Regions from separate parts of the Virgibacillus alimentarius genome, predicted to be linked through region 2. Evidence: riboswitches for the same ligand, from Rfam matches in the RefSeq annotation. Region 2 holds a riboswitch; the other holds the start of a gene.

Region 1 (16,077 bases), on a different contig from region 2:
AAATAAACCTCTTTTTTTGTTTTTTAAATCATCAAGAAGTTGTTTTAATTGAGGTTCGTCTAATATCTTTTCACCTACGTATGCAGGATGATACGAGTCCTCTTTTTCTTGCTCCCACAATTGTTTTATTGAAAAGTCTGGAACAAGCGGTTCCCGGAGGGGAAAATTTAAATGTACTGGTCCTGCATTCCCTTCTTGTGCTAAATAAAGAGCCCTTGCCGCTTTACTTCTGGCATAATTTAGCATCTTAGATGAAGCCTCAGGTAATGCCATTTCATGAAACCATTTAACATAATCCCCGTACAATTTAATTTGTTCTATTGCTTGCGGAGCACCGACGTCTCGAAGTTCATGCGGACGATCCGCTGTTAGAATGACTAGTGGAACTCTACTGTAATACGCTTCTACAATAGCTGGAAAATAATTTGCAGCTGCAGTTCCAGAGGTACATACCATAGCGACAGGACGCTTGGTTTGTTTTGCCATTCCCAATGCAAAAAAAGCGGCAGATCTCTCATCTATATGAATCCAAGTGTTTATTCCTTCATGTTCTGTTAATGTCATAGCCAGTGGTGTTGACCTTGACCCTGGTGAAATCACCACGTCTGATAATCCATTTTTGGCAAGTTCATCGACAAAATTCGCCACATACCGTGTTAATCTTTCCGTATGGTTCATTCCCTTATCCTCCTAAAACGGATAGCATAGGCAGAAACTTAATATTTGTTTCTTCATATTCTGCTTCAATATCAGAGTCCTTTACTACACCACATCCTGCAAACAAGGATGCTTTATCCCCTTTTATAAGGCCAGAACGTATGGCAACCGCGAATTCGCTATTTTGATTACTGTCCAGCCAGCCAATTGGCGCTCCATACCAGCCGCGATCTAATTGCTCATGTTCGCGAATAAAGGCTAATGATTCTTCTGTCGGGGTTCCTCCAAGCGCTGGAGTAGGGTGTAGCTCTCTAACAATGTCAAAAATACTGTATTTATCCTTAAGTTTTGCTATAACAGGTGTAAATAAATGTTGTAAATTTTTTAAAGGATAAATAACGGGCTTACCCGGGATATCGATATCTGTACAATAATCATTTATTGCACGCTTAATCATTTTTACAACAAAATCATGTTCCTCTCTATTTTTTTCATCGTCTAGAAGTGAGATACCTATTCTTGTATCCTCTTCCTTCGTATTTCCACGAGGTGCAGTTCCTGCTAAACATGTGGAAAGCAACTGGTTTTTCTCCAGTTTTACTAATCTTTCTGGGGTTGCACCTATAAAACAGTCATTCCCGTTTTCAAACGCAAAAATATAACTAGTTGCTTGTGTTTTAATCAATTTATCTATAATAGCGGAGATTTCTGCTTTATTCTTTAGTTCTAAGCGTAATTCCCTTGCAAGCACAATTTTTTTTGCTTCATTCTTTTCAATCTTTTCCTTTGCAAGGCGAACACTGTGCTTCCACGCTTCAGGGTTTTTTTCTTCCTTCGACTTAATCCCAACTCCCTGGGGGATTTTAATAAAAGTATTAAACAATTTCTTCTCAGCTTGTTTACATGCCCTCAGCATCTGTTTTGGATGATCATTTTTCGTTACTTGAATATTAATTGTAAAATAAGTGGTGTTATTGTTTTTGGTTAATAAAAATTCTGGTATCGTAAATCGGCTTGGCTGGAAGTTTTCCCATAAACTGGATCTTTCTCGTTTAGGATCAAAAGACATACCGCCTAGTGCAAGTAGACCTGTACCTGCTACCTCATACGGATTATGAATGATTGCTTCTTGTAAGAGTTTATTCCACTCTTTCTCGGTTTCGTTATATCTTGATTTGTTTGCAACAATATCATATGCCTTTCCGACGCCGACTACGCAAAAATCATCAGCGGTACTAGACCAAAAAATTCGATTTTTTTCTAACATTTTTGCCGCTTCAAAAAATACAAGAGGATCTATTCTATTTACTTGTTTGGTAAAACTAACGAGCTGAATTTCTCCATTTGTTTTCACTTGATCAATCGCTTTACTAAGCAGAAATTCTATTTGGTCTTCCTTCATTTCAATCATCTAATATAAACCTCCGTTAAACATACGATGCAAAATACCCTTCTCTATTTTATTCTCTTTTTAATGGTTTCTCAAGGAAAGTCTTTCCCTAGCTAGTCTAACTTGCTCATTGACACACTTCACAGAATTACATAGACTTAGAATGATATGGACGAAAATTCAGGAGGAGAACAATAATGCAAGATAAAACAAATATAAAAGAAGTCCTAAATGAAAAAGAAGGCTTTCAAATCTGGTGGCGTCTGCTACGCCCACATACATTAACAGCCTCTTTTGTTCCTGTTTTTGTTGGTACCATGTTTGCATTTAATGATGGTACAATAGAGATTAGGTTATTTTTAGCTATGCTGCTAGCTTCTATTCTTATACAGGCAGCTACAAATATGTTTAATGAGTATTATGATTTTATTCGCGGTTTGGATAACGAACAGTCAGTTGGAATCGGCGGTACCATTGTTCGTGATGGTATCGCACCAAAGACAATCTTAAACCTTGCTTTTACCTTTTTTGGAATAGCCATACTACTTGGTGTTTATATATGCATGGAGTCAAGTTGGTGGATCGCAGTAATTGGTCTTATCTCGATGCTTTTTGGATATTTATACACCGGGGGCCCCTTTCCAATTGCTTACACACCCCTAGGGGAACTATTTTCTGGCTTTTTTATGGGAACAGTTATTATCGGCATCAGTTATTATATCCAGACACTCTCAGTTACCGTTGATGTTATACTCATTTCTATCCCTGTTGCTATATTTATCGCCAGCATTATGCTTGCCAATAATATTCGTGATTTAGATGGAGATAAACAAAACGGACGTAAAACAATTGCTATTTTAATCGGACGTAAACAAGCGGTTAAATTAATGGGATTTTTATTTACTGCATCTTACGTCCTGACCGTTCTTTATATTATACTTGGTATTTTACCTATTTTATCTATTGTTGTAATACTTAGTAGCATAAAGGCACGAAATGTAATAAAAAATTTCGAAGGAAAAACAAAACCTATTGAAATGCTACCTGCAATGATTGCTACAGGAAAAACTAATACTTTATATGGTATCTTACTTGGACTTTCATTGCTTATTAGCCACTTTATATAAAAAGGAGAGCATGCATGATGGATCTAAAAAACACATTAATGGAAGCACTTGGGATTGAAATTGCTTCATTAGATAAAAATCTAGTAGAAATGACGATGTCTGTCGATGAACGTACACATCAGCCAGCTGGGTATCTGCATGGCGGGGCTAGTATTGCACTTGCTGAAAGTGCTGCTAGTATAGGTGCCTACTTAAACATTGACCCAGAGATATCAAATGTTTTTGGTATAGAAATTAATGCCAATCACATCAAAAGTAAACGAGATGGAATTGTTACTGCAAAAGCTACACCAAGTCACATTGGTAAAACGACGATGGTCTGGGAAATTAAAATAACGGATGAAGAAGATAGGCTTATATGTGTTTCAAGATGTACGATTGGGGTAGTTCCAAAAAAATAGATTTAGCAAAAACACGCTTCAGAAATAAAGCGTGTTTTTTATATCTTCCCATGATGCTTACCTTTGTTCAATTTGAAAAGTAAATTGATTGTCACATTGGAATTTTCCCTTACTATATGTACGTTCAACAAATGTCAGGTGGTTTGATTTATCCACAAGTAAAATCGTAGACGAACGCGTACCATAATTAGGTATTTTAATAAATAAGGGTGAAAGTTTTCGTTCTAATTCTATATTTACACCAGTATTTGGTAAATTTATATCTTCTGTTTCTTCCATATCAGTCAAAAATTGAAATAGCTTGTTTATATTTATCGTTTCCTGTTCCATTATATGTTCTTTCAGTTTTTCCTTTCCCTTAACTACTTTCGGCCAAGGTGTGTCTAAGAAATGGTTGCTTAATCCATGTGTGCCAGCAGTAATCTCTAATATTTTATTTTGTCTATTACTTAAATAAAATAAATGATCCGGATTTCCTACTATTAAGTTAAAACCGGAATAATTATTAGCGTTTTTTTGTATGGATTCGAGATAATTTTGGGGCCCCATGTTTCCTGACAAATAAGCACTTACAAGTTCTCCCCTTGAAATTTTATTCGTATTTTGCTGATCTGCTTCACGAAAATTTGTTAATGCAGCAATACGTCCTTTCTTTGTCACACCAAGCCAAGTGCCCATTCTCCTTAAATCACGTCCTGCCAGTATGTTTGGGTTATCTTCCCAAAAATGTGCTGGCATTGTTGGACGTTCATAAAATTCGTCGCGATTTGCTGCTAATACTAATTTATAGATTGGGTGATCATGCAATTGAAAGTTAATTAAACACATGAATAATCCTCCTGTTTATTAATACGAAAACCAAGTAAAAAAGCCAATCCCTATCACCTTATGGGACTGGCTTCTTTTTACATCTATCTATACAAAGCTTGTTTGCTTTTGTTCAATCCAACTGCGCATTTTAATGAATAAAGGCACAAATAAAAGACCAATTACTATTCCTTTAATTGCATTAAATGGCAATACTCCTCCGATTATAGTAAGCCATTTTACTTTATCAGTCATTTCCCAGCCCATAAACCATGCATATGCTGGTAGTATGAGCAAGTAATTTAAGATACTCATTCCAATTGCCATGATAATTGTTCCGGAAACTAATCCAGAAATGATGCTTTTTACCCCTTTATATTTATGATATAGGATAGCAACAGGTACGACAAACATAACCCCTGCTATAATATTTGCAATCACACCTATTGGGTCCGCTGCTCCTGTCACTGCCAGATAAAGGATGTTTTTAATCGCGACTACGATTACACCAGCAAACGGCGAGAAGATTAAAGCAGCCATTAAAGCCGGAACCTCACTAAAATCAATTTTTAAATAAGGTGGTAAAAATGGCAACGGGAAATTCAAGAAAAATAAGATAAGTGAAATTGTTCCCAGTAATGCTAAAATAACCAGTTTTACTAATTTTGATGATGATGTATTTTTCATCACCATTCTCTCCCTTCATCTAATCGATTCCCATCTCGTCTTGTGATGAAGGATGAGCATATTTCCTTTTACAAAATGAAAAACCCCAAAGCCTAATCGGGGCTTTAGGGTATACAAGTCATAGGAAAATAAAGGTGTTTTCTCACACCATTTTCAGCTCGACATCTTCTCCCATCCAGACTTTAACTGTCGGTTCTGGACTTACACCAGATCAACCACGCTGCGAATATTTATGCTTTGTGGGTCACGGACTTAAGCAAAGTTCTTGCCTTTACCGTCGGTCGGGAATTGCACCCTGCCCCGAAGATGGAATCGATATAATATTGTTACCTATTATTATACATGTATTTGTGCAATTTGCAATAAAAATTTTATAAAGACAGCAGATGATTAATCATCTAAGGGATTGAGACTTTCTTTTCCAGTTAAATTAGATATCATCTCTACAAGTAATTCTATTTCTTCATCAATATCTTTTAAGCTTACAGTCTCAACTGGGGAGTGCATATACCGTAAGGGTAAAGATACTAATGAAACTGGCACACCAACACCAGTCAAGCGCATCTTATCTGCATCAGTTCCAGTCATTCTCGGAGTTAATTCATATTGAATATTCATTTTCAGCTTCCTCGCAGTCTGCTCTAACAATTTATTTATTTTAATATTAATTGGAGCACCTTTTGCAAGTACAGGTCCCTTTTCCAACTTTACATCTCCATGCTTGTTTTTATCTACACCCGGATAATCCGTGGCAAAAGTAACATCACAAGCGATTGCCATTGTTGGTTGAATACCCGCAGCTGCAAAATAAGCACCTCCCATATTTGTCTCTTCATTTACAGTGCTTGCTGCATAAACTCCAACCGTACAGTCCGTTTTGGATAATCTTTTTAGTATTTCTGCGATGATAAATGCGCCCGTACGGTTATCTAAACCACGTCCAGCCACATACCTGTCTGTTAATATTTCAGGTTCTCTTTTATATACGGCAAGATCCCCAATTTGAACATATTTCTCCGCTTCCTCTTTTGATTGATATCCACAATCAATAAATAAATCCTCTAGATCAAAATCTTTTTTTAATCCGCCATGATGTTGAGCGTTCACTCCAATAACACCTGTAACTGTTTTATTATAACCAAGTACACTTGTCTTCATTCCCACTGCTGCCTTAGGGTTAATCCCCCCCACTTTATCAAAATATAAAAAGCCATGATCATCTATGCGATTAATAACAAGTGCAATTTCATCACAATGACCTGCAAGCAAAACTTTAAAAGAGGCATTAGGATTTAGCACGCCTATTGCATTTCCCGCATTATCTGTTCGGATTTCATCTGCAAATTTTTCAACATAATTGATCCATTTTTTTTGAATTTCCATTTCATTACTTGAAGGTGAGGGAGTTTTTAATAGCTCCATTAAAAACTCAGTGTTTGATTGTTTCAATCGTATTCCTCCTAATTTTTTCTATAATACTGTTTATTTTAAGTTTAAAAATAACGAACGTCTAGTATATTGATTACTTTGAAATCCATATTGTATAATTTTGTTAACCCTCTGTCTATACTAATAAAATACCATTCATGTCTATAAGGAGAGCGTAATGAGTATTGAATTTTTTAAAAACATTTATTTTCGATTACCCATTATTCTTAGACTTCTAATTACAATTTTAGTTATTATGCTTTTTTTCGGCATTATTATTCGAATTATCGAGCCTGATGAATTCCCAACTATATTTGAGGGTGTTTGGTGGGCTTTTGTAACAGGAGCAACCGTTGGCTATGGCGATTATGTGCCGTTAACCGTTATGGGAAAAATAATAGGCATTTTCCTTATTCTTTCCGGGGGAGGTTTACTAACCTTTTATATAACAACATTATCAGCTGCTACTATCAATCACGAGCGTAATTTATCAAAAGGAAAAATTGAATATAAAGGAAAAGATCATATTATTTTCATCGGTTGGAACGAACGAACACGAAAATTAATCGAAATGACCGAAAAACATAATCCCAATATTGATATTGTTTTAATCGATCGTACCCTAAAACATCTACCTTTTCAAAAAGTTCCTGTACATTTCATTCATGGGAATGCAAGTGAAGATAATACATTACGCCAAGCACATATTGAAACAGCAAGTTGTGTTGTTATTACAGCAGATTTTTTCACAAAAGAACATCAACCAGATCATTACACGATTCTAACTACTGTTGCTATAAGAGGGAATAATTCACAAATACCAATTATTACTGAAATATTTTCTACCATGCAAATTGATAATGCACTACGAGCTGGTGCCAGTACCATTTTACGGCCAAATGATTTCATGAGTTTACTAATGTATCATGAATTATTTCATGAAAAAGAGGCACATCCTTTTGAAGCTATTTTACAACTTTTAACACATCAGCAATTTCGCCAGACTAAAGTACCTGAACACCTCATTCACAAATCTGTCAGGGACGCATCCTTCCAATATTTTAAAAACAGACATATTTTTCTTGGTATTATACGAGAAGAAGAATGGAAACTAAACCCTTCTCCGGATTTACTTTTGCAACAAAACGATATTGTTGTTACTTTGTCCCATTGGTAAAACAACGTTGATGATTCTAGACTTTTGCTTAAAAAGTTAATTTATGATAGTATGTTAACTTGTATGAAAAGAAACTGAATATAGATATAGGAGTTGTTTATCATGACAGATAAATTTGAGAGTGGTCAGGTTTTAGAGGGAAAAGTAACTGGGTTACAACCATACGGAGCTTTTGTTGCCTTAGATAACGATACACAGGGATTGGTTCATATTTCCGAAGTAACACATGGTTATGTAAAAGATATTAATGAATATCTGTCAATCGGCGATACTGTAAAAGTAAAAATTTTAACGATCGATGGAGAAAAAAATAAAATGTCATTATCTATCCGTGCTACAGAGGAAGCACCCGCAAATAATAATGCGAAATCTGCATCTAAAAGCAAACCTACACAACAAAAAACTGAATCTACAGGATTTAACACACTCAAAGGAAAGCTTGAAGAATGGATTGAACAATCAAAAGAACGTGAAAATACATTTAAGAATTAAAAGGGGCTTCTCAGGTAACATTGACTAAAATAGAGCAATGTTGGTTGAGAAACCTCTTTTTTAATTTTTATCATTCTTGATTTAATCACTTTACTACTTTAAAGTAAATGTAACAATAATAAAAGGGGTGTTATAGATGACGCACGTTTCTTTAAGGTATGATAAAGCATTACCTTTTTTTACTCAATCGGAAATGGATAATTTGAAGAATTTTGTACAGACTGCGCATGACGCTTTACATAACAAAACTGGACCAGGCAATGATTTTTTAGGCTGGATTGATTTGCCTGAAACATATAATAAAGAAGAATTTGCCCGGATTAAAGCATCTGCTGAAAAGATAAAACAGGACACAGATGTTTTACTCGTTATAGGAATAGGTGGTTCCTATCTTGGAGCACGTGCTGCTATTGAAATGTTAAATCATTCATTTCAAAACCTACTGCCAAAAGAAAAACGCAAGTCCCCTCAAGTAATTTTCGCAGGACATCATATGAGTACTGCCTATGTCAGCGAATTATTTGATCTGCTTGAAGATAAAGATGTTTCCATTAATGTTATATCAAAAAGCGGAACAACTACCGAACCCGCTCTGGCTTTACGTATTTTCCAAAAATACATAGAAAAAAAATATGGAAAAGAAGAAGCAAAAAAGCGTATTTATGCAACTACAGATAAAAGAAAAGGTGCATTAAAAACAGTTGCGGATAAAGAAGGTTATGAGACGTTTGTTATTCCTGATGATGTTGGTGGTCGCTTTTCCGTACTAACAGCAGTAGGTTTACTTCCAATCGCTGTAAGTGGAATCAAGATTGATGATATGATGCATGGAGCCAAAGAAGCGATGGTTGACTTAGCTGAACCTTCTTTAGATAAAAACCCAGCATATCAATATGCCGCATGCCGAAATATCCTTTATAATAAAGGAAAAACAATCGAAATGCTAATTAATTACGAACCTCATCTGCATTATTTCGCAGAATGGTGGAAACAGTTATTCGGAGAAAGTGAAGGCAAGGATCATAAAGGAATTTTCCCTGCTGCAGCTAATTTTTCTACTGATTTACATTCCATGGGTCAGTACATTCAAGATGGTCGTCGTGATCTTTTTGAAACAGTGCTGCATGTAAATGAATCAAAAATGCAAATAACACTCGAAGAAGACGACGTGAATACGGATGGACTTAATTACCTCGTAGGAAAAACCATTCATGAAATCAATGACAAAGCGTATCAAGGAACACTACTCGCTCATACAGATGGAGGCGTTCCAAATTTAATTATAGAATTGCCTAAACTGGATGCATTCACCTTTGGCTATTTAGTTTATTTTTTCGAAAAAGCATGTGCAATGAGCGGATATTTATTAGGGGTAAACCCTTTTGATCAACCAGGAGTCGAGGCATATAAAAAAAATATGTTTGCTTTACTAGGTAAACCAGGGTTTGAGAATGAAAAGGAGAATTTAGAAAAACGACTGAATTAAAAGGGATTAAAAAAATGTAAAAAGATGTTTAATTTATTTTCTTCTGGGAATAACTATAAATGTAAGACTTTCTCGTATTCCCCCTGTGGGCAAAGCGCATTGCGCTTTGCTTTTTTTTGTAGAATTACCCCACTCCCAGAAGAGTAATTCTTATCCATTTTCACTTTTTTCGTTATAATAGAAGTAACAAGATAAGAGGAGGGATTGTTAATGGGAGTATTTGATACCATTCAGGCGCGAAAAAATACTCGTTCAGTAAAATGGGATGGGCTGAAATCCGTATTCCAAACGAAGGATGTCCTGCCAATGTGGGTTGCTGACATGGATTTTAAATCCCCGCAAGCTGTAAATGAAGCTTTAATGAAGCGGGTAGAACACGGAATTTACGGTTATACAATGATTGACCATGATGTTAAAAACTCTATTGTGAATTGGATAAAACGACGACATCATTGGCAAATACAGCGCGATTGGCTAACTTTCAGCCCTAGTGTAATAACAAGTTTACATATAGCTATTCAAGCATTAACAGAACCAAATGATAAGGTTCTAATTCAAACCCCGGTTTATACACCATTTTTTAATGTGTTAAAACAACATAATCGAGAAATGGTCAAAAATCCCCTTGTCTTACAAAATAATTATTACAAAATTGATTTTGAAGACTTTGAGGATAAACTAAAACAAGGTGTAAAAGCATTTATATTATGTTCACCACATAATCCAGTCGGTCGTGTTTGGACAAGGGATGAATTAGAAGAAATCGCCCGATTATGTTTAAAATATGACGTGATTATTTTGACTGATGAAATTCACGGGGATCTTGTATACCCGAATCATCATCATATTCCTTTTGCTTCATTATCTAATGAAATAGCAGAACAGACAATTACATTCATGTCTCCTTCTAAGACATTCAATTTGGCTGGTCTGCAGGCATCCTACATGATTGTTAAAAATCAAACAAAACACAAAAAATTAACAGAACACCTTAAAAAACAGGGGCTAAATACATTAAATACAATGGGAAACACAGCTCTTGAAGCGGCATATAATCATGGCGAATCTTGGCTTGATGAGCTGATCAGCGTATTACATGACCATCGAAACTATGTAACCGAAATGCTGGAGTCACGCACAAAGGAATTAAAAGTCATTAACTCCGAAGGAACCTATTTGATTTGGATTAATTGCAGTGGATTGAAAATGGATAGTCCATCTTTACGGAAATTTATGATTGAAAAAGCCAAGGTAGGGCTAAATCCTGGTATGAACTATGGAAAAGAAGGCAGCCAATTTATGCGTATGAATATCGCTTGTCCAAGAGCAATACTAGAAGAAGGAGTTAATAGGATCATAACTGCAGTCAATGAACGCTAATATCAGTAGGGAGAAGTTATCTTCTCCTCACTGTTAAACATACGTAGAACAGATGTCAAAGACCTCAAATTTTTATAATGTTCCAAGTTTCTACTTCTCTTTATCATCTTCTTTTCCCTTTATTTCCGTAGGATCTGTTGATTGTTCCTCTTCTTCTTTATCAGGGTCGGCTTTTAATTCACCACACATAATACGCGCTCCCGAATCTCCACCTGGTTGTGTTACCCCATCATCTTGATCTTTATGAATAACTAAGGATGTGCCTTCTTCACTTAAAATAGATTTTTTCCCTTCAAGGAGGGTTGCATCTGCTAACATCAGTTCAGTGTCTACTGCTCCGCTACTGTCAGCTTCGACATTAGGTAAGTCACCTAAATGATTCCCATCCGGGTTCATTAACCCATGCTTTTTTCCCTCTGGATTGAAATGGTTTCCTGCGCTTTTAAAATCTTCTCCTTTACAAGTTGGATTTTCGTGGAGATGTATTCCATGCAATCCCGGGGTTAACCCCTCTACTTTCACCTCTATTTGCACTCCATCTGGATGTTCACTAAATGTAGCAGTACCTACCATATCACTATCAGTGTTATACATATCAATTTCCCTTACGGAAGGTTCATTTGTTTGACAAGCTGTCAATAGAACCAATAAAAGAATAAATAATAAGCGCATTTCGTTTTCTCCTTACTTTCGTATATACTAATTATTAGTATCCACAAAAATAAGCAAAATAAACGAATCCAATAAAAAACCTCCTTAGCTTTTAAATTGCTAAGGAGGGTTAGTTGTGCCCATTCGATTTATGATCCTCACGTTTGGAAAGATTATATTCTTGTTCAAATCGACTTTCGTCTTTTTTTGATTTCCGATAGATTAAATACATCGCCACCGCTGCACCAATCATGAATATAACTAGCATGATCACAGCTGGAATATATTCCGTTTTATCTTCAGGAAAGTATAAAAACTCCATAATCGCTGCCCCTTTCTTTTTTTAATTATAGCAAATTCTCTATAGTTCCTAAACATCTCTTCAAATAATTCGCTAATTTGTTATTTTTTTGGCACAATAAAGAAAAGGAGGTTGCCAAAATGTCAGAAATAAAAGTCGGGGATACAGTTCGTGCCCATTACAACTCAGGTATTTATATTGGGAAAGTCGTAGAGGATCGTGGAGAAAGGTTTTTGGTGAAAGTGCTAGCAGTGCAAAAACATCCAATGCAAGGTGATCTCCATCACCCAGGAAAAGTAGATGAACCAGGAGTGTTATTTCATGAACGAAAAGCACTAGCATTTCGAGAGAAAATGAATGTTCAAAAGGCAGTTGTCTACCCTTTCGACGATGAAATTCCTAATTACAATACTTCTATAAAAGAAGCAGTGGAAACTTCTAAGAACAAACTAAAGGCAAAAGATACAGCATTTAATAAGAAAGCCTTAGAACGCCTAAAAGGACTAGAGGAACATTATTATAAAAAAAGTTATTATTAGAAGAAAGGGTCAGACCCCGTCTATTGGGAACTGACCCTTATGACTCCTTTATTCTCCTAAATGTTCTTTAATTACTGATTCAACACCCGAGAGTGCTTCTTCCTCATCATTTCCTGATGTAGTTATTTTAATTTCTGCCCCTTTTGGAATCCCCAAGGACATGACACCCATAATTGATTTTAAATTAACTGTTTTATCATTATAAGAAATTTCAACCTCAGACTCAAATTGCCCTGCTTTATTCACCAATAATGTAGCAGGACGCGCATGGACTCCTGTATCAGCTGTGATTGTAAATGTTTTTTCCTTCATTAATAAAAATCCTACCTTTCTCCACTATATTTACCATACAGTTGTTCATAATTACATTTATTTTCTACTGATCATTATAACCAATATTATAAACAAATGAACTAATAACATTATATATAATAACAATTATTTATGAAACTAGAAAGGCTTTTATTATTTTATTTATAACGAAAGTTTGTCTTTGGATGTCTGTTATGATACCGTTATTTTAAGCGTTTTTTGAGGAGGAAAAACATGAGTGTACATATTGGTGCCAATCAAGGAGAAATAGCAGATAAAATTTTATTGCCTGGGGATCCGCTGCGGGCAAAGTTTATTGCTGATACTTTTTTAGAAAATGTCGTCCAGTACAATAAAGTACGTGGGATGTACGGATATACTGGAACCTATAAAGGGGAACGTATATCTGTACAAGGTACAGGCATGGGAGTACCGTCAATTTCTATTTATGTTAATGAACTGATTCAAAGCTATAACGTTCAAAAACTCATTCGAGTAGGAACATGTGGAGCTATTCAAAAAGACGTAAAAGTTCGGGATGTTATTTTAGCTCAAGGTTCTACAACTGACTCACAAATGAACCGCATGATTTTTAATAGAATTGATTATGCTCCGTTAGCTGATTTTGATCTACTCAAAAATGCCTATGATGTAGGCGTTAATAAAGGTATGACATTACGTGTTGGAAATGTGTTTACGAGCGACAATTTTTATCGGGATAACGCAAAAGAGGTGAATGAATTACTAGCCAAATATAAAGTATTAGCAATTGAAATGGAAGCTACTGCTTTATATACGTTGGCTGCAAAATTTGACCGTCAAGCACTTTCTATTTTAACTGTTTCAGACCACGTCTTGACGGGAGAGGAAACATCCGCAAAAGAGCGGCAAACTACATTTAATGAAATGATGGAAATAGCTCTTGAAACAGCAATTAAATAATAATTATTTAGATAAATCTGTTCTTTCAAATAACCATGTAAGGTATTGAAAGAACTTTTTTAACGACTTTTTTTAATCACTTATACGAATAAGCTCATTTCATACTAATTATAAACCAAATAGGGAATAGATTTGATAAAGGACTTAAATGAAAGGAATAGAGTGATGTTTAATTTACCTTTAGTAGCTGCATTAATTGCAATTATGCTTGCACAAATAATAAAAATCCCTATTCAATTTTTCATCACCAAAGAGTTAAATCTCAATTTAGCATTTAGCACGGGAGGTATGCCAAGCAGTCATTCTGCTGCAGTTTGTGCATTAACGACAGGAGTTGGAATAGTAGATGGTATCACATCAATGACATTTGCTGTCTCCTTTGTCTTTAGCATTATCATCATGTTTGATGCTTCAGGTGTTCGAAGACAAGCAGGTGAGCAGGCTATCGTAATAAATCAATTATTAAAAGACTTTCAATACTTTGTCGATGAAGCAAAACAATGGAATAAAAAAGAGAAGTTTATGAAACAAGAAGAACTAAAAGAGCTATTAGGCCACCAGCCAATTGAAGTATTTTTTGGAGGATTATCGGGCGTAGGCATCACCTTTTTACTGTATTTTTTACTTTAAAATGAAACAACTCACTGCATTCGATTGCAGTGAGTCTATGTTAATTCATTCATTTGTAATTTGTTCTCGAAATACTTGCATTGCAGCATTCTCATTTAGCTTTGTAAGTTCCTCTTCTGTCAAATTTCCATCCCCATACTCAACTACATAAACTTCAACTTCTTTTTTGCCCCACTCCGAATATACTTTATCTACTGATGGATAATATAAATCAATTTTATTCCCGGTGATGGCGCTTCCCTTGTCTGCTACTACACCATATCCATAATCTGGAATGTATAAAATAGTTCCTACCGGATATACACTTAAATCCGCTGCTATTGTAGAATATAAGTCTCTTTTTACCTTAACACCAGAATATGTAATTCCATATTCCGGATGATCCGGATTTTTCCCAGTAGATTCCATACCTGCAGTATATCCTGTTGCCAATACTGTATCACTTGGGAGTTGCTCCTTGTTGACTACTTCATCCAGCGATTTTTTTTCTTCTTTTTCACTCGAAATATACCTATTTTGTTCTACCATATTATTTAATGCTTTTTTCTTTAATGCTATTTGTCTACCTTCTAGTTCTGAATATGAGGTTTCGTAAATATACTTATCATTTTGATACGCATTTCGTACGTCTGCAAATGTGACATTAGAAATTGAACTTACCGTTGTGTAAAGTGCTCCTAAGAATAAAAGTATCATTCCAGTTCTGCGAAAAAGTTGCTTCATTGATAACACCTCTCTTGGATGTCATCCTTTCCCATCTGGAACGTTTTTATTCATTTTCTTATTTAGAAATGGTTTAAAACATTTGATAACCACTTTTACGTAATATTTTTATGACTATCCCAGAAATAATCGTACCAACAAATCCAGAAATCAAAATAATAATATCAACCAGGGTAACATTCATTAGATTTGAAAACGCAGTAGAAAATGATGCTGCCGGGTTTTTAAAGTATTCAATTGTAGAAATATTATCAACAATCATAAGAACGATAATTGGATAAATCAGTGTCATAAGCCATGTGCGTCTTAATAACATATTCAAAATAAAAGCAAGGCCAAAAAATATAACCAAAAACAATAGAATAGAAACTATTAGTTGGATCATCACGTCATCTCCTTTCTGAATTCACGTTCTTAAACACAAATTCCATTTTATAATATAAACATGAAAAAGCAAAGACAATAAACTGCCTTTGCTCTTTTTTCAATAGAAAAAATTAAACTTTCCTTTTTTAATCATTAGTTTAACTCCGCCCAATTTATATAGATAATGATTATCAATTATTTTTTCCATAACTGTTGCCTTCCACCCAAATAGTTTGCGATCTTTCATAAATATACCTACAGCATCATCGTTACCTAAAGATGCAACTGTTCCTATCGTTCTTGGTTGAAAATCAACTATTTTTCCCTTGCCTTTAATAAGTGTTTTTAAATTATGTGCAACTGTTTCAGCTTGTTGTATAGCTATTTGAGCTGTTGGGGATAAGAGATTCTCCGGATTATTTTCCGAGGTTAAAGCACAGTCTCCTACCACAAACACATTGTTATATTCTAAGGTTCGCATATCCTGACGCACTTCAATTTTACCAGCATTCATTTTAAAACCTGATTGTTCCACAATCCTATTCGCCCGGATTCCTGCAGCCGAAATCGTTGTGAATGTT
Region 2 (16,077 bases):
TCGGTGACTTGTAAAAATACTTGGACCAACCGCCCAGGTACAGAATACATGTGGTTTAATAATGTGGAAACTCGTCCTGGACCAGGCTACCCAAAGAGCTGGGAGGATAGAGATCGATTTAAAGGTGGATGGGAGCTTCGGAATGGAAAATTAAAGCTTAAAGCTGGAGGTCCTATCTCCAAACTTGCGAACATTTTCTATAACCCTAATATGGCAGATATGAATGATTATTATGAGCCATGGACCTATGACTATGAGCATTTAATCAACAGCCCGAAAACGGATAATCTGCCCGTAGCAAGACCACAATCAATGATCACAGGGAAATATATGGATAAACCAGAGTGGGGTCCAAACTGGGATGATGACTTAGCAGGTGGCAGTGAAGTTGTACCATTGGATCCTAATGTTCAGAAATTACAGGAACACATTTCAATGCAATACGAAAAAACATTTATGATGTATTTACCAAGAATTTGTGAACATTGCTTAAATCCATCTTGTGTAGCTTCATGCCCTTCTGGCGCTTTGTATAAACGGGATGAAGACGGCGTTGTATTAGTGGATCAAGAGGCATGTCGTGGCTGGCGATTTTGCATGAACGGTTGTCCTTACCATAAGGTTTATTACAACTGGAATACACATAAAGCGGAAAAATGTAACTTCTGCTATCCAAGAACAGAAGCAGGCCTGCCTACAATTTGTTCGGAGACTTGTGTAGGAAGAATCCGTTATATCGGTGTCGTTTTATATGATGCAGATAAAGTAAAAGAAGCAGCTTCTGTTGAAGACCCACAAGATCTTTACGAAGCACAGTTATCTGTCTTTCTCGACCCATTTGACCCGGAAGTCATCAAAGAGGCAGAAAAAGCCGGAATTAGTGCGGACTGGATAGAAGGGGCACAAAATTCACCTGTATATAAGATGGCAATGAAGTGGAAGATTGCTCTTCCATTACACCCAGAATATCGCACATTACCAATGGTTTGGTACGTTCCGCCTCTTAGTCCGATTATGAATCATATTACAAATGAAAATGATTTAAAAACAGATGGATACATTCCGGCTGTTGATCAAATGCGTATTCCTATGGAGTATCTGGCATCTATCTTGTCAGCGGGAGATACGGATGTTATACGAAAAGTTTTGCTGAAATTAACTGCAATGAGAGTGCATATGAGAGGTAAAACAGTAGGCGGTATTGATCAATTTCGCCAAAGTGAATTAGTGAAGGAGGCCGGTACAAGTCCGGAAGAGGTTGAAGAAATGGCGCGGCTCCTTGGAGTTGCGAAGTATAATGAACGTTTTGTTATCCCAACAGGGCGCAGGGAAATGGATGAAAATCTTTATTTTGAACAGGGTACATGCAGCCTTGAAGATTTGGCTCCACCAGAGGGTGTGGCATACCATTCATTCGGGAAAGGGGAGTAGGCAATGGAAGAACAAGAAAGAACATTACTCGTCATTGTCTCCCATCTTTTAAGTTATCCTCAGGATTCTTATATGAATGAGCGTAGTGATTTAATGGATTTGATCATAGAAAACATAGACTCGGAAGTAATAATAGAAGAATTACATCAAGTTTTTGACCTTTTAAATCGTCTAAGTTTACAAGAAATGAGAGAAACGTATGTATCCACCTTCGATTTAAAGTCAAAATTAGGTTTATATTTAACAGCACACGAACTTGGGGATAGCAGAAAACGGGGTGCTGCACTCATTAAATTACAAAAGATGATCAATCAAGCTGGTTTTGAGAGGATGGATGGTGAATTAGCCGATTATATGCCAATGCTTTTTGAATTTTTGGCTGTTTCACCTGAAAACAGTCATCATGAGCGTTTGCAAAGACGGCTTGCTGTAGCAGTTCAGAGAATGTTAAATAATATACCTGATGGTAATCCATATACTCCTATTTTGACGATTTTAATGCGGTATGTTTTTCCCGCTCCAACAGATGAAGAAATTGAAAAATTAGAATTCGAAAGAGAAGAAGCTGATTTAGAAGAATTACCATATCCAATTATGTACGAGTAATAGAGATGAATCTACATGAATAAGCCAAAGGGGGTAAACAAATGGCCGCTATCTTTTGGTGGGTTATTTTTCCATACATCACATTAACCATTATGGTTCTTGGCTTGCTTTATCGTTTTGCATTTCGTCAGTTAAGCTGGGCCGCTCCATCTACGGAGTTCTTCGAGAAGAAATGGCTGCGAATCGGTTCACCGCTTTTTCACTGGGGTATCATTTTTGCCTTTCTTGGCCATGTAATGGGAATGGTTATACCAAAAGGATTTTATGACTTTTTTGGAATAAGTGATGAACTATACCATGCCGGGGCTATTATTGGGGGAGGAATCGCTGCTCTCATGGTGGTTGTCGGTTTAATTATCCTGTTAATCCGCAAAATGAAATTCGAACGTGTCCGGGCACATGCGACATTTGCATCGTTCTTTTCCCTCATAGCTCTAATTATCGTTGCAGGTCTAGGAACGTATATGACAATTATTTACAATACAACGGTGGTTTCGTATGAATACCGAACAACGATTGGACCATGGTTCCGCAGTCTATTTATTTTTCAGCCTAAATATCATTTAATGGAAAGTGTACCATTTGTTTTTAAAGCACATGTTATCGCAGCGTTTGCACTTTTTGCTGCCATTCCATTTACGAATTTAATTCATTTTTACACCTTGCCTTTAGGGTATCCGGGGAGAGCTCCGCAGCAATATCGTTCACGATCTAATTACAGAAAAAAAGGTCTATAGTACTTTAAAAAGAACCAGAAGCAAATGTGAGACAGCTCCTGGTTTTTTTACCGTAATCTCGTTTTAAACAAAATAGTACATGGAGGGGAAGGAAACAATGGTAAAAAAGCATAAAGGAATTAAAAGGAATGAAGCCCTTTATCCACTGTCACACCACCATACGAATGCATTATTTATAGCATTAAAGTTAAAGCAAGCAGGGACCGAGAAAAGCAGACTTTCATTGGAAGAAGTAAAAAAAGATGCTGTATCTTTCTTTGAACCTGGTGGCAAGAAGCATTTTCGCGAAGAAGAGGAAGTATTATTAACAGCTTATGCACAATATGCATCAATCGACCGTTCTGAAATACAAGAGATGCTGTTAGAGCATGTTAAAATACGTGCAAAGTTCGACACACTGAATAAATCTGATACAATTGATGTTTCATTCATGCATGATTTAGGCAACCTGCTGGAGTCACATATACGTAAAGAAGAACGAATTATATTTCCAATGATTGAAAAAGCAGTTCCGGAGGAAAAACTTCGTGAACTCGCATCTCATTTCCATGAAAACAAATAAAAATAGTTTGCGTTTTCTGAAAAAATAATGTTATACTTATATAGAAATTAAATACGCATTATATTCCTTCGGGGTCGGGTGTAATTCCCAACCGACGGTGATGAAATACTATTTCTAAGTCCGTGACCCGCAAGGCACTCGAAGCCGAGCGGTGGACCTGGTGAAACTCCGGGACCGACAGTTACAGTCTGGATGGGAGAAGGAATTTTTGAAGCCAGCAAAGCATTTTGGAAAATGTCCACATCGCATAGGATTCGTGTATCCTTTTTTGGTACATGATTGTCGAATAGATGGGCTATTTTGTTCAAGTATGTTTATTTACCTATAGCTAGCTTGCTAAAATTCTGCCCTTATACCTCTGAAGTGAATTCAGAGGTTTTTAAATGCGTTAAAAAGGGGGAGATTTATTGAATGATAAAAAGTATATGGAATTTGCTTTGACGATTGCGAGACAAGTATCTGGTCAGACGAGCCCCAACCCTTTGGTCGGAGCTGTGATTGTAAAAGATGGAGAAATAGTTGGATTTGGTGCTCACCTAAAAGCTTCAGAAGCACATGCAGAGGTAAATGCACTAAATATGGCAGGTGATAAAGCGAATGGTGCAACAATTTATGTCACGCTTGAACCTTGCAGCCATTACGGGAAAACAGCTCCATGTGCTGATCTATTAATTAATAGTGGAATTAAACGCGCGGTTATTGCATGCGTTGATCCAAATGAGAAAGTTTCCGGAAGTGGTATTGAAAAATTGCGTCAAGCAGGAATTCAAGTAGAAGTCGGTGTTTTAGAAAAAGAAGCAAAAAACCTCAATAAAGCATTTTTTCATTATATAAAAATGAAAACACCATATATCACAATTAAATCAGCGGTAAGTTTAGATGGAAAGACAGCTACATCCACAGGTGAAAGTAAATGGATAACTTGTGAAGAAGCACGTCTCGATGTACATCGTTATCGACATGAACATGATGCAATCCTTGTTGGTGTAAATACAGTTATAAAAGATAATCCAAGTTTGACAACACGATTGCCACAAGGGGGAATAAACCCGGTTCGTATTATTTTGGATACGATGCTGCGGACACCGGTTGGGGCAAAAGTAATTACAGATCAGGAAGCGGAAACATGGATTATTGTTGGGGAAAATGTGAATGAGCAAAAGAAACAAATCTTCAGCAGTAAACCATATGTTAAAGTCATCCAGCTTCAGCAGGAGCAAATAAACATAGATGATGTACTGCGCATATTAGGAAGTAAAGGTGTCATGTCCTTATGGGTGGAAGGCGGAGCCGAAGTAAATGCTTCATTCCTTGAAAGCAGACACATCAACCAAATAATAACGTATATAGCACCAACATTAATAGGTGGAAAAGAAGCTCCTACATCATTTTCTGGAAACGGATTTCAATCAATGGAGGAACGGCTGTTATTAGAAATAAAAAATGTTGAAAAGATCGGTACGGATATAAAAATTATATCTGGTTTACGAGAGGAGGAATCAGGTGTTTACGGGGATTGTTGAAGAAATGGGAACGATTAAGAAGATAAATAAAATATCGGAACAATCTATTAAATTGACGATAGAAGCCGCAGATATTTTAGTAGATATGAAGCTTGGTGACAGCATAGCAGTAAATGGAATATGTTTGACGGTTACAAATTTTAATCAAGATGCTTTTCAAGTTGATGTTATGCCAGAAACGATAAAGTCTACTTCTTTAAATACATTAACAATGGGATCAAAAGTAAATCTAGAGCGTTCGATGTCTGCTAATGGAAGATTCGGCGGTCACTTTGTTTCTGGACATGTAGATGGGATTGGGAAAATTATTACGAAGCAAAAACAGGGAAATGCCATTTATTATACGATTGAAATCAATGATGAATTTTCCAAATTTCTACTAAAGAAAGGTTCCATTGCTGTAGATGGTGTTAGTTTAACTGTTTTCGAGCATAGCGCAAACACATTTACCATATCTCTTATTCCTCATACAACTTCTCAAACCGTGCTTGGATTGAAGGGACAAGGTGATATCGTTAATATCGAATGCGATATGCTTGCCAAATACGTAAACCAAATTGTAGGTGGTCCAGGGAAACAAAAAATAGACGAAGGATTTTTACAAACAAATGGATTTATGTAAAGGATGTGAACAATATGTTCAATACGATAGATGAAGCAATTTTTGATTTGAAGATGGGGAAGCCAATAATTGTTGTCGATGATGAGCAAAGAGAAAATGAAGGCGATTTGGTTGCATTATCTGAAAAAGTTACACCAGAACTGATTAATTTTATGATTACACATGCCAAGGGCCTAGTATGTACAACAGTTAAAGCGGATGTAGCTGAGAGACTCGGTCTTTCATTAATGACCAGTCAAAATACGGATCCCCATGGTACGGCTTTTACTGTAAGCGTTGACCATCAAGATACTTCTACTGGAATTAGTGCAGAGGATCGTTCATGCACCATTCAAGCTCTGGCAAGTAAAGAGACAGCAGCAACAGATTTTAAACAACCAGGTCATATTTTTCCATTAATCGCTAGGGATGGGGGTGTTTTAGAGCGGGCAGGTCATACAGAAGCTTCTGTCGATTTAGCGGTTTTGTGCGACGCCGCTCCTTCTTGTGCAATCTGTGAAATTATAAGAGAAGATGGAACAATGGCGCGTGTTCCTGATTTACAAAAGATGGCGCAAACCTTCGACTTAAAGCTTATAACAATCGAATCTTTAATTGCCTATCGAAAAAAGCATGAAATCCATGTGAAAAGAGAAGTGAAAACTTCCTTACCGACAGATTATGGTGTTTTTGATGTGATTGGATATTCGAATGATGTGGATCAGAAGGACCATCTTGCTTTTGTAAAAGGTGATTTAGCCGCAGATGATCCTGCACTCGTTCGAATTCACTCTGAATGTTTAACAGGAGATATATTTGGTTCTCATCGCTGTGACTGCGGTCCTCAATTAGATGAAGCGTTGAAAAAAATCGCTGCGGCTGAAAACGGTGTTTTAATCTATATGCGACAAGAAGGCAGGGGCATTGGATTAATTAATAAATTAAAGGCCTACCAGCTTCAAGACGCCGGATTTGATACTGTAGAGGCAAATGAAGAGTTAGGTTTTGCACCGGATTTACGGGAATATGGACTAAGTGCTCAGATTTTACAGGACTTAGGTATCAAAAAAGTAAACCTATTAACAAATAATCCAGATAAAATAGCCGCATTAGAGTCATTTGGCATCGAAATACAAGCACGTATACCGATACAGACAATTTCGCGTAAAGAAAGCGAATACTATATGAAAACAAAACAAGATAAATTAGGACATTTACTGGAAATATAATAAGAGGAGTGGAATAAAATTGGGTAAAGTATATGAAGGCAATCTAGTTGGTACTGATTTAAAAATAGCAATTGTAGTAGGACGATTTAATGAGTTTATTACGAGCAAATTATTAGATGGAGCGATGGATGCATTAAAGAGACATGGTGTAGATGAACAAAATGTTGACATTGCTTGGGTTCCGGGTGCATTTGAAATTCCTTTAGCTGCTCAAAATTTGGCAGAAAAAGATTATGATGCTGTCATTGCACTAGGAACAGTTATTCGCGGTTCTACATCCCATTATGATTATGTTTGCAACGAAGCAGCAAAAGGAGTTTCCAGTGCAACGCTGAAGACGGATAAACCAGTTATTTTTGGTGTATTAACAACGGATACGATTGAGCAGGCAATAGAACGAGCAGGAACGAAAGCAGGTAATAAAGGTGGAGAAGCGGCAGTATCCGCTATTGAAATGGCTAATCTAATGAAAAATATCAATCAATAAAAAGAGCCGAGTAGGAGCCGATTTAAGGTTACTTACTCGGTTTTAAATAAATTCATGGAAAATTAAAGGGCAGTAAGCTAAACTATTACTAGATTATCACTTATACTTGGAGGGGATGGAAATAAAATTTTTAGGATATCAAATACTCGCAATTGGAATTATTTGGACAGGAATGGCCTTTTTCTTTTCAAAAATGACCGAGCCGAGTAAGGTCATTTTTTATGTAGTTACATCTTGGCTATTGTTTTTGATTGTATTATTTGTGAAAAAGTTTTTTAAAGATCGAAAAAGATAACAACATATGATTTAACGTCGCGGATAACAATAAAAGCTTGTTTGCGCGACTCCCTCCTGAGAACAGGTCAACTTTTATTTCCCTATCCATGAATATAATAAACTGAGTAATAGCGAGGACGATAAAGGATGCTTACAATAGAAAACTTGCATAAATCTTATGGTGAAAAAGTATTGTTTAATGATATAACATGTACAATAACTGATCAGGATCGTATTGGGTTAATAGGAGTTAATGGGACCGGTAAATCGACATTTTTGAAAGTAATTGCAAATATAGATTCACCTGAAAAAGGGACGATGAAACATCCAAATAACTATCACATTGAATATTTAGCCCAGGAACCAGAACTCGATCCAAACTTAACGGTTATTGAGCAAATTTATTATGGGGAAGCTGCCATTATGCAGGTGATGCGAGACTATGAAAAAGCACTTCAAGCGCTTGCATCTAATTCAACGAATGAAGAAGCTCAGAATAATGTTTTAAAAATGCAGCAAAAAATGGATGAATACGAAGCATGGGAAGCAAACACAACTGCAAAAACGATTCTTACCAAATTGGGAATCACAGATTTTAATAAAGAGGTTACTGAACTTTCTGGTGGACAGAAAAAGCGTGTTGCGATTGCAAAATCTCTCATTCAGCCAGCTGATTTATTGATTTTGGATGAACCGACCAACCATTTAGATAATGAAACAGTTGAATGGCTGGAAAAATATTTAGCTTCTTATAACGGAGCGTTACTACTTGTTACGCATGACAGATACTTTTTAAATCGTGTGACCAATCAAATTTATGAATTAGATAAAGGAAACCTTTATATATATGAAGGAAATTATGAAGTTTTTCTAGAAAAGAAAGCAGAACGGGAAGAGCTGGAAGTCAGTTACCAGCAAAAACACCAAAACACATTAAGGAAAGAATTGGCTTGGCTGAAACGGGGAGCTAGAGCTAGATCAACAAAACAAAAAGCCCGTGTTGAACGTATACACGAAATGCAGCAGCAAACATTTGATACAAACAACCAAAATATTAATTTTCAAGTTGGTACAAAAAGATTAGGAAAGCAAGTTATTGAACTTCAAGGAATTACGAAATCTTATCAGGGAAAAACCTTATTGAAAGATTTTGATCATTTAATTACCCCTGGCAGTCGATTGGGGATTATTGGACCAAATGGTACTGGAAAAACAACATTGTTAAATATGATGGCAAAACGAGCTGCTCCCGATGAAGGGAATGTCCATATTGGAGAAACAGTAAAAATTGGCTACTATACCCAAGGTGACGAAGAACTTGATGGGGAAAAGCGGATTATTGAATACATTAAAGAAGTGGCTGAAGTTATCTATACAAAAGATGGGCAGCCTATCACTGCAGAGCAAATGCTTGAGCATTTTTTATTTTCCCGCCCGGAGCAATGGACGTATATAAGAAGACTTTCCGGTGGGGAAAAAAGGCGATTATATTTATTAAAAATATTAATGACTGAGCCGAATGTTCTGTTTTTGGATGAACCGACAAATGACCTAGATACGCAAACCTTAAGTGTACTAGAGGATTACTTGAATCAGTATCCGGGGGTTGTTATTACCGTATCCCATGACCGGTATTTCCTAGACCGGGTTGTAGATCAACTGCTTGTATTTTCTGGTACAGGGGAAGTTAATAAGTTTTATGGGAATTATAGTGATTACCTGGAACAAAACCAATCTAAAATAAAACATAAAGAATCAGACTCAAAGCCAAAAAAAGAAACGCGCAGTTCAACGAAGCAAAAACGGAAACTTTCCTATAAAGAACAGAAAGAATGGGAAAGTATAGAAGATGAAATTATAGGGTTAGAAGAGAAAGTTAATGACATTCAACAAGAAGTTGCAGAGGCAGGCAGTGATTTAGAGAAAGTACAAGAGTTGTATAAAGAACAACAAGAGATCGAAGCTGTATTAGAAGATAAAGTGGAACGATGGGAAGAATTATCCTTGTTAGTGGAAGAGTTAGAGAGATAGTTAAATAATAAGTGTAGTCATTTTTGGCTGGGAGGATGTTATGAAACAAATCTATAGTGACATTATACAGTTTCGTGGAAATCATTATGATTTTGGATTTAAGCAAGGGCAATTGCTAAAGGACTCACTAACAGTGGAAAACAGGGAAAAGCAATGGAAAATTAGAAAACCACGCTTTGCGATTGATGTAAATGAGGCAAAAGCAGCTATACGCTCATTTGCACCTGGCATTTGGGATGAATTGCTCGGTCTTCAGGATGCGTTGGAATGGTCGATGGCAAAAATTTTACAGGATTTTGGCGGGTATCGGTTGGAATACAATCGCAGTGGCTGTTCGATTTTAACTGGGCCAGATTATATGATTCGCAACTATGACTATCATCCAAAAACATATGAGGGTCGTTATACTTTTTTTCAACCTTCTGATCAAGGCTATGCAATTATTGGACCATCCCAGAGAATAACGGGCCGTATGGATGGAATGAATGAAAAAGGCCTTGCTTTAGGGTACAATTTTATGCACCGAAAAAAACCAGGAGATGGGTTTATATGCAACATGATTGGAAGAATGGTTTTAGAAAGCTGTGCAAATGTGGACGAAGCAGTATCCATGCTTAAAGAAATCCCACACCGCCATTCATTTAGTTATATCGTATTTGACGATAAGGAAGAGACATTTGTAGTGGAGGCTACACCAAGAGGCGTCGAAGTTCGCAAATCAAATGTATGTACCAATCATTTTGAACTTTTGAAGCACGAAAATCGATTTCATTTGGATGATTCCTATCAACGCATGGAAGCTATCCGAGCACAACAAAATCAAGCTACAGATGCGATCCGTGCATTTCGACTATTGAATAGCACAGATAAAGGAGTTTTTTCAAAGCAGTATAAAAATTGGTCAGGGACCATTCATACTTCTGCCTATTTTCCAAAACAAAAAATCGCATGGATTGCATTAGGTGGGGATCGTGATCCGATGATCTTTGATTTTGCGAAGTGGTTAAAAGGGGAAAATGTGAAGACGACACGCATATATGGTGAAGTAGAAACTGATTTAGGATTTCCTCATATAGATAGAAACACAAGATAACTGCTCGTTTCTACAGTTTTTACTCCTATACTGCATTAGTTTGTATACTTTATGGCAAAAAAGAAAATAGTATAGATAAGCAAAAATAAGATGAAAAACAGACAATTATCCTTTAGAATAGCAATGTAGATCCTTGATAAGTGGAAAAATAATCCTCAATTCGATGTTTAGTTGCGTGATACATACGGGAAAAGGGAAATGCCACGCTAAAGCGAATCAAGGATCAATAATTTATATTGGAGGTAACATAATGAATCTTTTTCAAGTAAGAAAGGGACAATTTGTTTACTATAAAAACGAACTGCATAAAGTATATTCCGTGAAACCAATGTTTAAAAAATCTGTACACCTCTACCGATTAAAAGATATGCAGCAAATTTTAACGAGATCTGCTGATATAACTCTTCACAAACCGAAAGATAAGGACACATTCATATTTTATGGAAAAAGATATACGATTGATAAAGACAAGATACCGGAACAGGGCGATTATATATTAATTATAAAACCCGCCCCAGACTTTTTAGATCATTATGCACTTAATGAGATCGAAAAGGTAGATTATATTGAAGATGGAAATGTGGTAACCACAAGAGACAATGGAGTAAAACATCATGAATATGTAGTCATGGTCCCAGGACGAGCAGAAGACAGTAATGAAATAGCTTATTATGATGCTAGTATAGTTTCTGAAGCGCAGCGAGCACAAGATGAATCACCTGGTTTCCTTTCCGTCAGCGACAATGAATTAAAACCTGTAGTAGGAGATATATATATAGATAAGAAGAATGAAGTAAAAGCTATGATCGTTGCGATGACAGATAATGAAGTGATCTTTGGCCACGGTCTCCGCGTGCACGTTGCTGAATTATTAGATGAAAATAACTTTAAATTAATTTACCGAATTGAAGAGGATTTATAAAAACTAAAGAGAAAAATAGGAGGTTATTAGGTGAATGAAATATCCTCCTATTATTTTTTATTTGGAGTCTCTTTCTCAATGAGGGGGGTTAATCCCAGTGAATAGGCACATCCTTTAAAAAGATTGGGCAAGAGGATAAGTGTGATGCCCGTATTACAAGAGAATAACCAACGACGGATTAAAAGGATTTATGAGACCAGCCTGAAATACAAAAGGAAAAACTCCCCACTCGAACAATCCATAAGGATGTTATTGTGGGGAGTTCAGTTAAATGATTCCTATAGATGTTAAGAATACAACAATAATGGTAACTGGTACAATCGTTTTAATCAAGGTATACCAAGCTTTAAAGGTTCCTACAGATAGGTTACTGCTTAGTAAGAATTCCTCTTTTACTAAAGTGCGTTCCATTTTGTAACCGATAAACAATGAGATAAATAAACAACCAGCTGGTAACATAATATTACTTACCAGAAAGTCAGAAGCATCGAAAACAGTTAAGTTAAATATTTTGAAATTTTCCATCGTACTTGATGATAATGCGGATGGAATACCAGCAATAAAGACAATACATCCCGCTATCCAAGCTACTTTTCTGCGTGAACGTTGCTTTTTTGCAGTAAAAGCTGAAGTAATGATCTCTAGCATACTGAATGAAGATGTCAAAATTGCGAATAGAAAGAGTAATAAAAATAAGCTTAAAAATAATTCACCAAATGGCATTTGTGCAAATGCTTCCGGCAGGACAATAAATAACAATCCAGGACCTTCCGCTGGCTCTAGTCCAAATGAGAAAACAACCGGGAATATTGCTAGTCCAGCCAGAAGTGAAACGAAAATATTCATAAATGAAACAGAAAGGGCTGAACTTGTAAGACTCACATTCTTATTTAAATAAGAACTGTAGGTTACCATTACGGAAACACCAACAGCAAGTGAGAAAAAAGATTGTCCAAGTGCATATAAAACGTTTTCAGCTGTAATTTTTGAAAAATCAGGCTGAAGGAAAAATTTCAAGCCTTCCATGGCTCCCTCAAATGACACAGAGCGTATAACAAGTATAATAAAGAATACAAATAACAAAGGCATTAATAGTTTACTTGATTTTTCAATTCCATTCTTAATACCGAAAGAAACGACGATGATATTAATCAGTATGAATAGCGCCAGTCCAAGAATTGTAATTAATGGACTTCCGGTAATACTCCCAAATAACTGTTCATAATTGGTGCCTTTATCAATAATTAAACCCGGGATTGACATTAGGGAATATATAAGTACCCAGCCCCCAACAACACTATAAAAAGACATTAGGATAAATGATCCAGCAACGCCCCAATGTCCTATAAAAGACCAACCACTTTTTGGGGCCAGTGATTTATAGGCACTTACTGCTTCCTTTTGTGAACCCCTTCCAATAATAAATTCTGCAATTAAAATAGGAAGACCAATAATTATAGTGAATGCGATGAACAGTAGGAAGAAAGCACCGCCACCATTCATACCAGTTATGTACGGAAATTTCCAAATAGCTCCTAAACCAATTGCAGCACCAGCTGACGAAAGAATAAAACCAATCTTTGTTGCCCATTGATCTTTTTGCATGATACGCTTCCTTTCTTTAATTTTTAAGTGTACTAGACAAGAAGTAGAATTTCAATCTTTTTAAATTTCAGTATTCAGCCAACAGTTAATCGTTAACAGTTAACATTATTTTAGAAAACATTCCATAAAAATCAATAATTCAGAAATTTGAAGAAATATTATCTCTGGAATATACTTAAATTAGATTCTAGTATCACTTTTCTAGTTTTCTTAATATGCATATACTTGAAAGCGATTTCATTTACTAGAATAAATTTCGATTCTACTAGTGAGAATGGTGTACACTTTAATATGAATGCGCTTAACATCGCAGCATAAAAAATTATAACATGAAGTTTATATTTTTTCTACAAAAAGTTATAATTTGTTGAAATATTGAATAGATATGTAGCTAAAGGATATGAAAAATTGAATGAAAGTGAAGAATTAAAGACAGGTTGGCGTAGGTGTTTAGCAGAGGGAAGGATATCTATGTTGTTGTTAGTTGAAAATTGTAGCGTGCTCAAATTAATGTAGATTAAATTAGTTACACAATCCTTCTTGTCAGGAGCTGATCGGATGAAAATAGGTGTGTTGGGATCTGGACTAATGGGAAAAGAAGCAGTCAGAGATTTGGTAGCAAATAAGGAAGTTAAAGCTGTTGGTTTAGCAGATATTGATTATGATCGAGCGCAGCAAATATGTAATCAAATTTACGCTCATAAACTTACAGCTTATAAAGTAGATGCAAACGATAAAGAACAATTGGCAAATTTTATGTGCAAATTCGATGTAATCATCAATGCTTTATTTTATTCTTTTAATGAAATAGTAGCTAAAACAGCTATTCAAACCGGAGTAAATTCTATTGATTTAGGTGGACACATTGGTTCGATGACTGATAAAGTTTTAGCTTTAAAGGATGAAGCCAAAGCTGCCGATGTAACGATTATACCGGATTTAGGGGTAGCTCCGGGGATGATTAATATTTTATCCGGATATGGTGCAAGTAAGTTAGACAGTTTGAAGGATATTAAATTGTACGTTGGTGGTATTCCTGTATCCCCTGAGGAACCATTAGAATATAATCATGTATTTTCAATGGCTGGCCTGTTTGATCATTATACAGATCCATCAACGATCATTAGAAATGGAATTAAACAGGAAATTCCATCTTTAACTGAGGTAGAGCGAGTTCACTTTAAGAAATTTGGTCCATTAGAGGCCTTCCATACATCTGGTGGAACATCGACATTATCGCTTTCATTTCCTGATTTAAATACACTGGAATATAAAACCATTCGTTACCCTGGACACGCAGAAAAATTTAAGTTATTGGTAGATTTAAATCTGACAAGAACAGATTATACAGTAGGTATTGACGGTCAAAAAATCAATCCAAGAGAAGTGCTTTTAAAAGTACTAGATCCGATTGTTGAGCTTGGTGAAAAAGAAGATGCTGTATTATTGCGGGTGAAAACCGCTGGTGAGGTACGCAGGGAACCTATCGTTTATGTGTATGAAATGACAACATATAAAGATAGGAAAAATAATATAACAGCAATGGCAAGAGCTACAGCAAATACAGTCTCTGTTGTTGCTCAAATGATAGGAAACCATACGATTACGAAAAAAGGGGTTTATCCTCCAGAGCAGATTATACCAGGTGCTATCTACATCGATGAAATGGCGAAACGAGATGTCCATATTATGGAAACAAGAAGGGAAATGAAACTTCCGGGCAACAAGAAAATTTAACAAAAGAAAAAGCTGTCCTATCCATATGCTCCCCATTAAGTAGAAAGAAAAACAAAATCTATTTGCTTATTGGGGAGTAGTTTATTTATATGTTAAATAAAAAGGTGATGTACCATTCTCTGTACATCACCTTTTTATACTTATTTGGCTGCTTTTTCTAATTTTGTAATCATTTTTAAAGATCGTCCTGTTCCGATTGCTACTGATTCAAGTGGATTTGGTGCAATGTGTACTGGGACAGATATTTCTTCTGAAAGCCATTCTTGAATTTCATTTAGCATTGCCCCGCCACCAGTTATTACAATACCGTGATCAACGATGTCACCACTTAGTTCAGGTGGGCAATTTTCAAGTGTTGCTCGAATTGCTTCTAGTATTTGATCAAGTGATTCTTTAAAAGCTTCATGTACTTCTGAAGACGTGACGGTTATCGTTTTTGGCAAACCAGTAACCATATCTCGACCCCGTACTTCCATGGTAGCTTCTTGATGATTAGGATGCGCATATCCGATTTCCATTTTTATGTTTTCAGCTGTACGTTCACCGATCAATATATTATATTTTTTTCGAATAAACTGAATGATTTCCGAATCAAGTTTATCCCCGCCAACACGCACGGACTTACAGGAAACAACTCCACCGAACGAAATAATACCGATTTCTGAAGTTCCTCCTCCGATGTCGACAACAACACTCGCAACTGGCTCATCAACCGGTAAGTCTGAGCCAATCGCAGCCGCGATCGGTTCTTCTATAAGATGAACCTGTTTTGCACCATAACTGGAAACAGCATTGTGAATTGCTCTGCGCTCTACTGCTGTACTCCCAGAAGGGGTACATACAACAACAGTAGGTTTACGCATGGACAAGCCAATTTTTTTGCTTACCTTTTTCATGAATTCTTTCAGCATTTGTGCTGTTACATCGTAATCAGCAATGACTCCTTCTTTTAATGGACGGATAGGCACGATATTTCTTGGTGTTTTTCCGACCATTTCCTTTGCTTCAGCTCCAACAGCTACTACTTGCTTTGTATTAACATCAATCGCTACTACGGACGGTTCGTTTAGCACTATCCCTTTTGACTTGGAATAGATAAGAATATTAGCAGTACCTAAATCAATTCCAATTTCTTCAGTTGAAAACATATCATTTCCTCCAATAATGATGACATTGCGTTTATTTTATCCAGCCTTTAATAGAATAGACAGATTTGATCTATTAATTTCTGCTGATT

Evidence for each region. Region 2 has a riboswitch for FMN ahead of ribD (bifunctional diaminohydroxyphosphoribosylaminopyrimidine deaminase/5-amino-6-(5-phosphoribosylamino)uracil reductase RibD). Riboswitches for the same ligand answer to the same signal wherever they lie in the genome.
Region 1: it holds a riboswitch for FMN, as region 2 does, so the genes downstream of both, J2Z81_RS06160 (ECF transporter S component) here and ribD (bifunctional diaminohydroxyphosphoribosylaminopyrimidine deaminase/5-amino-6-(5-phosphoribosylamino)uracil reductase RibD) in region 2, are expected to answer to the same signal.

Annotation. Positions count from the first base shown of each region.
Region 1 is NZ_JAGIKX010000007.1:20,908-36,984, forward strand. Features, by position in the region: gene menD (2-succinyl-5-enolpyruvyl-6-hydroxy-3-cyclohexene-1-carboxylic-acid synthase) at 1-678, opposite strand, end outside; gene J2Z81_RS06140 (isochorismate synthase) at 683-2,068, opposite strand; gene J2Z81_RS06145 (1,4-dihydroxy-2-naphthoate polyprenyltransferase) at 2,245-3,174, shown strand; gene J2Z81_RS06150 (hotdog fold thioesterase) at 3,192-3,575, shown strand; gene J2Z81_RS06155 (NRDE family protein) at 3,633-4,403, opposite strand; gene J2Z81_RS06160 (ECF transporter S component) at 4,491-5,069, opposite strand; FMN riboswitch at 5,229-5,381, opposite strand; gene J2Z81_RS06165 (M20/M25/M40 family metallo-hydrolase) at 5,460-6,491, opposite strand; gene J2Z81_RS06170 (potassium channel family protein) at 6,676-7,674, shown strand; gene yugI (S1 domain-containing post-transcriptional regulator GSP13) at 7,777-8,166, shown strand; gene J2Z81_RS06180 (glucose-6-phosphate isomerase) at 8,303-9,652, shown strand; gene J2Z81_RS06185 (MalY/PatB family protein) at 9,863-11,032, shown strand; gene J2Z81_RS06190 (superoxide dismutase family protein) at 11,123-11,704, opposite strand; gene J2Z81_RS06195 (hypothetical protein) at 11,814-12,005, opposite strand; gene kapB (sporulation phosphorelay system protein KapB) at 12,125-12,523, shown strand; gene J2Z81_RS06205 (phosphocarrier protein HPr) at 12,572-12,835, opposite strand; gene deoD (purine-nucleoside phosphorylase) at 13,070-13,777, shown strand; gene J2Z81_RS06215 (divergent PAP2 family protein) at 13,943-14,407, shown strand; gene J2Z81_RS06220 (3D domain-containing protein) at 14,453-15,130, opposite strand; gene J2Z81_RS06225 (YuiB family protein) at 15,204-15,515, opposite strand; gene J2Z81_RS06230 (NAD(P)/FAD-dependent oxidoreductase) at 15,615-16,077, opposite strand, start outside.
Region 2 is NZ_JAGIKX010000028.1:8,318-24,394, reverse strand. Features, by position in the region: gene narH (nitrate reductase subunit beta) at 1-1,431, shown strand, start outside; gene narJ (nitrate reductase molybdenum cofactor assembly chaperone) at 1,435-2,037, shown strand; gene narI (respiratory nitrate reductase subunit gamma) at 2,079-2,774, shown strand; gene J2Z81_RS12395 (hemerythrin domain-containing protein) at 2,872-3,336, shown strand; FMN riboswitch at 3,397-3,544, shown strand; gene ribD (bifunctional diaminohydroxyphosphoribosylaminopyrimidine deaminase/5-amino-6-(5-phosphoribosylamino)uracil reductase RibD) at 3,744-4,859, shown strand; gene ribE (riboflavin synthase) at 4,840-5,481, shown strand; gene J2Z81_RS12380 (bifunctional 3,4-dihydroxy-2-butanone-4-phosphate synthase/GTP cyclohydrolase II) at 5,496-6,689, shown strand; gene ribH (6,7-dimethyl-8-ribityllumazine synthase) at 6,709-7,176, shown strand; gene J2Z81_RS12370 (hypothetical protein) at 7,292-7,471, shown strand; gene J2Z81_RS12365 (ABC-F family ATP-binding cassette domain-containing protein) at 7,600-9,483, shown strand; gene J2Z81_RS12360 (C45 family autoproteolytic acyltransferase/hydolase) at 9,524-10,576, shown strand; gene J2Z81_RS12355 (hypothetical protein) at 10,827-11,498, shown strand; gene J2Z81_RS12350 (sodium-dependent transporter) at 11,766-13,103, opposite strand; gene J2Z81_RS12345 (saccharopine dehydrogenase family protein) at 13,662-14,840, shown strand; gene mreBH (rod-share determining protein MreBH) at 14,981-15,988, opposite strand.